DNA from 2 places in the Cupriavidus necator N-1 genome. Region 1 is predicted to be linked to the other one. Evidence: predicted binding sites of a transcription regulator. Region 1 holds the regulator's gene; the other holds the start of a gene.

Region 1 (2,197 bases):
AGTGATTGGCGTAGCGATGGCAGCCATGGTGGCAGGGTGTGCCACCGGTACTTCTGAAAAGGACATTCGCGCGCGTGCGCCCATGCGCTTGTTCACGCCAGCAACGATGGGCGATGTTGCGAAATGCCTGCGCAACAATCTGGGCGATGACGCCGCGGTCATCAACTATCCGGCGAAGAACCAGACTGAGATCCGCATCGGCCAGACCACGTCTGGGGGTGAATACCGATACGCCTATCTGATTTCGCTGACGGCGAAGCCGGATGGTACGGCTCTGGAACTGCGCAAGAGCGATACGTGGTTCCCGCAGCTGACGCCGCAGGAGCTGGAAGCCGAAGCCAAGGCGTGTGCGCGTAGCTGAGGGCGGGGCCCACGGCTACGCGGGCTGCGCCCGCAGGGTTCAGGCAGCCAGCTTTTCGGCGGTTTCGAGTTCAAGCATGCGGCAGATCGCCGCCATGCTGCCGACCATGGTGCGGCGCTGCGTACCCTGGTAGACGCGTACGCCCTTGCTCTGGCGGAACGGCACGGGCTTGACCGGGCGACGGGCGGCGACTTGGTGGATTTGCGGCATGGTGGCACCTCTTTTGGGCAAAGCGGGGTCAACACCCGGCAAGCCGGGTGGCGTCTGCAAAGCAATGGAAGCGGGTGGGCCCGCGCAGGCTCGCTGCCTGCGGTGCCCGGCTAGAAGCCGGAAGATCGGATCAGACCGACGGCGATGCCTTCCAGCGAGAACTCCTCGCCAGGCTCCACGATGATGTTGGTGAAGTCCGGGTTTTCTGCGATCAGTTCGATATGGCCACCGCGCCGCTGCAGGCGCTTGACGGTCACGTCATCACCTAGGCGCGCCACCACGATCTTGCCGTTGGCGGCTTCGCTGGCGCGGCGCACGGCCAGCAGGTCGCCATCGAGGATGCCGGCATCGCGCATGCTCAGGCCGCGCACGCGCAGCAGGTAATCGGGGCGTTCGTCGAAGACCGAGGCGTCGACCTGGTACTGGCGGTCGATATGCTCGGCGGCGAGTATCGGGCTGCCGGCAGCAACGCGGCCCACCAGCGGCAGCGTCAGCTGCATCACGCCGGCCATCGGCAACGAAAACTGGTCAGGCATTTCCGAATCGCTGCGTGCCACCTTCAGGCGGATGCCGCGTGAGGCGCCCGGGGTCAATTCGATCACGCCCTTGCGTGCCAGCGCCCTCAGGTGTTCTTCTGCGGCATTGGGCGATGAGAAGCCGAATTCTGCGGCGATTTCGGCGCGCGTGGGCGGAAAGCCGGTGCGGCGGATCGTGTTGCGGATCAGATCGAAAATCTGCTGCTGCCGGGGTGTCAGGGTCGCCATGGGATCGCCATTCCGTGCGGGGCCGCGGGGATTCCGGGTAAGGGATCGGTCGATCCTTTATCCTGCATCCGGCTGGCCAGGCACTGTATGTTTAAACAGTATGCTGTGATTTTATACAGTATCGGCCTGAGCGCAAGCAGAATTTTTGGGGCGTGTCGCATGGACGGATTGTGGATCGCCAGCGCGGGCCCGCGGCGAGGCGGGGCGCGCCCGTTACAATCGGCATTCCTGTTTTCCCACTTTCTTTGCACGCCTCCATGACCCAATTGCCTCGCATCGTCGTACTTGCCACCGGCGGCACCATCGCTGGCGCGGCCGGCAACTCCGCCAGCAGCGCTCGCTACCAGGCGGCGACCGTGCCGGTGTCGTCGTTGCTGGCAGCGGTGCCCGCGCTGCAGTCGGCGGCCCGCATCGAAGCCGAGCAGGTGGCCCAGGTCGACAGCAAAGACATGACCTTCATGCTCTGGCAAACGCTGGCGGCGCGGGTTGAGCACTGGTCCGCGCAGCCCGACGTGGCCGGCATCGTGATCACGCACGGCACCGATACACTGGAAGAAACCGCGATGGCGCTGCACCTGACGCAATCGTGTCCGGTGCCCGTGGTGATGACGGCGGCAATGCGGCCGTCGACGTCGCTGTCGGCCGATGGCCCGCTGAACCTGCTGGATGCGGTGCGCGTGGCCGCTCATCCCGATGCGCGCGGCAAGGGTGTGCTGGTGGTGCTGAACCAGCAGATCCACGCTGCGCGGGATGTGGCCAAGGCCCACACGTCGGCGGTCGATGCTTTTGTCTCGGCCTGCGGGCCGCTGGGTTTCGTGCAGGATGACTACGTGCGCTTCGCGCGCGCGCCGCGCGCGGCCTG
Region 2 (2,197 bases), 880 kb from region 1:
GCGAGCTGGCGCTGACTTGTCCGAGCAATTCCAGTACAAGATTTCCTTGGCCGACGACGGCACCGTGATGGTCCTTCAAGCCATATTTGGGAAGGCTTTCGGCTTCGTTGTTTTCGGCACCACGGTGCGAGGCGTTATCGAGGGAATAATTGAGCGTCTCCGAGCTGCAACAGGGAGAACTGGACCATTCGCATTGCTGTGAGTTGGCGTCAGCGTTTGAGTTGTGTCAGTGGCACAGGTTCTGGGCGTTTGATATTCATTCACTAGCGCGACCGCTCGCCAAACGCCAGCCTCAGCGCAAGGGCGGTATAACCAAGCTCCATTCGAGATGCTGTCCACGAATTCGGGGGCGGGCCGTGGCAGCAAATGGCAGGAACGTCTACGGCACTTATCGTTTCGCCTATTTCTTGGGGGATTCGCTAACAGTGCAACTACTGTGCGGCAGTGGCCTTGTTCGGCAGCGTGCGTCGCACTTTGTCCACCACACGCCGATGCTTGTCCTGAGCCTCTTCCCAGGTGGCCGAGTGGTAAATCCGGTCGAGACCATTGCCCCAGATGGTTGTCCAGAAGCTCGGCGGCTTGTCATCGTGCATGCTGGCCCAGCAGGAGAACCTGGTGCGCACCTCGACGCCATACTCCGGCAGCCCGGTCGTACAACTCATATTGCTTGCCAATTGTGATCTTCCAGCCGACCTCCATGCCGAAGTCGAATACCCGGACTGGAGTGCCGCCGGCATCTAGGATGTAGATGCGGTCCCAGTTCTCGGGGATGGAGTAATCGGAGCCCATGGCAAGCTCAGCGCAATGTGAAGCGCACCGTGTGCGCATCCAAGGCGATCCATGGTCCGACCGCCAAGCGCAGCAGCTGGCCTTCGTCCCAGTACGATAAATGATCGGGCCGCCACTTCAACGCTCGAAGGTGGCGGACCTCAATGCCGGATACCACCAGGCCACTGGCAAGCGCGGCCACGGCATCGCAGGGCAGGCGCAATTCTTCGCTGTCCTCGCCGAAGTAGTGGGCTTCGAGAAAAATCGTGGTGTGGGTGGCCATTCCGGAACCGACGCGATGGGGCGTTCAGTTGACGCGGTTCCAGGCGTCTTGAATCGCGCTGAACGTGGCAGGCATGACGTCGTGCCCGGTGAAGTCGGCGGGCGTGTCGTCCTTGGGATAGCCCAGCATGGGCGAAGCCTTGAGCATGCGCAGCAATGCAGGGGCGTGTTTGCCAGACTGGGCGACTTCGTGCATCACCTCATCCTCGATCTGGTGGATCAACTTCCAGGTCAGGATGCCGGCCGCTCGGTGCTTGGCAACGATAGCGGGGGTGGCTTCAACGATGGAGGATTCGGCGGCTTCGAAGTGGTTCATGATCGGCGAAAGTACTGTATGTCCATACAGTATATCAGGCATCCAATAAGCCGGGGAGAAAAGACCTGCAACCCGCAAGCTGCCGTGCCTATTTGTTTGGCAGGTTCTTGGATGGATTCGCCGCTATGCCTTGTGTGGCAAGGCTTGGCGGGAGATTTTTCACCCTGCATGGGGTGCAGGTGGTCGGAGGTTCAAATCCTCTCGCCCCGACCAGACAGAAACCCGCTTGGTGAATAGCCAAGCGGGTTTTTTATTTTCCGCGTGGAAATGGCCGGCCGGTGCGGTAACGCTTTGATACAGCCGTCGCCGATGCCCGTTGCTATGCTCTGCCATCCTCCTGGCCGATTCCCCACCTATGTTCCGAAAGCTCTGTGTGGCTACCTTTGCGCTCCTCTGGCTGACGGCCGCGCCTGCCGCACGCGCCGATGACCGCGGCTACCCGAGCGCCTATCGTGGCGGCGAGTACAAAGAGAAATTCCGTAGCGGCCCTTGTGAAATCGAACGCGAACAGAAGCGCGATGGCGAATACAAGGAAGAGCGCAAATGCAAGGGTGGTCCGCGTGGCTATGAGCAGAAGCAGAAGTACCGCGACGGCCCTTGCCTGATCGAGCGCGAATGGAAGGACGACGGTGAATACGAAGAGAAGGTCGAATGCAAGCGTGGATGAGTGCATGACCTTTCGGTCCGTCAGCCGGGTGGCGTGGCTGGGCCGCAGCCCCATTGGCGGCTGCCCCCAATGCCGATTTCAGGCTTCGCGCATCATGCCAGCACGGCATGCTGCCTGATCGACTCCAGCTTCTTCTCGCCGATCTTCTCCTTTGCCATTTCGGT

What was found. The regulator LexA, encoded in region 1, represses DNA repair genes until DNA is damaged. The targets are predictions, from matches to a motif close to ACTGTATNNNNATACAGT.
Positions count from the first base shown of each region.
Region 2: the regulator LexA is predicted to act here: its motif matches at 1,380-1,397, upstream of CNE_RS06670 (DUF2471 family protein).

Region 1 covers NC_015726.1:2,258,142-2,260,338, reverse strand. The annotation lists gene CNE_RS10650 (hypothetical protein) at 17-361, shown strand; gene CNE_RS41700 (hypothetical protein) at 401-571, opposite strand; gene lexA (transcriptional repressor LexA) at 682-1,335, opposite strand; gene CNE_RS10640 (asparaginase) at 1,593-2,197, shown strand, end outside.
Region 2 covers NC_015726.1:1,379,828-1,382,024, forward strand. The annotation lists gene CNE_RS06655 (hypothetical protein) at 1-202, shown strand, start outside; gene CNE_RS40960 (hypothetical protein) at 432-662, opposite strand; gene CNE_RS06665 (hypothetical protein) at 797-1,051, opposite strand; gene CNE_RS06670 (DUF2471 family protein) at 1,076-1,366, opposite strand; gene CNE_RS06675 (hypothetical protein) at 1,740-2,033, shown strand; gene CNE_RS06680 (HigA family addiction module antitoxin) at 2,126-2,197, opposite strand, start outside.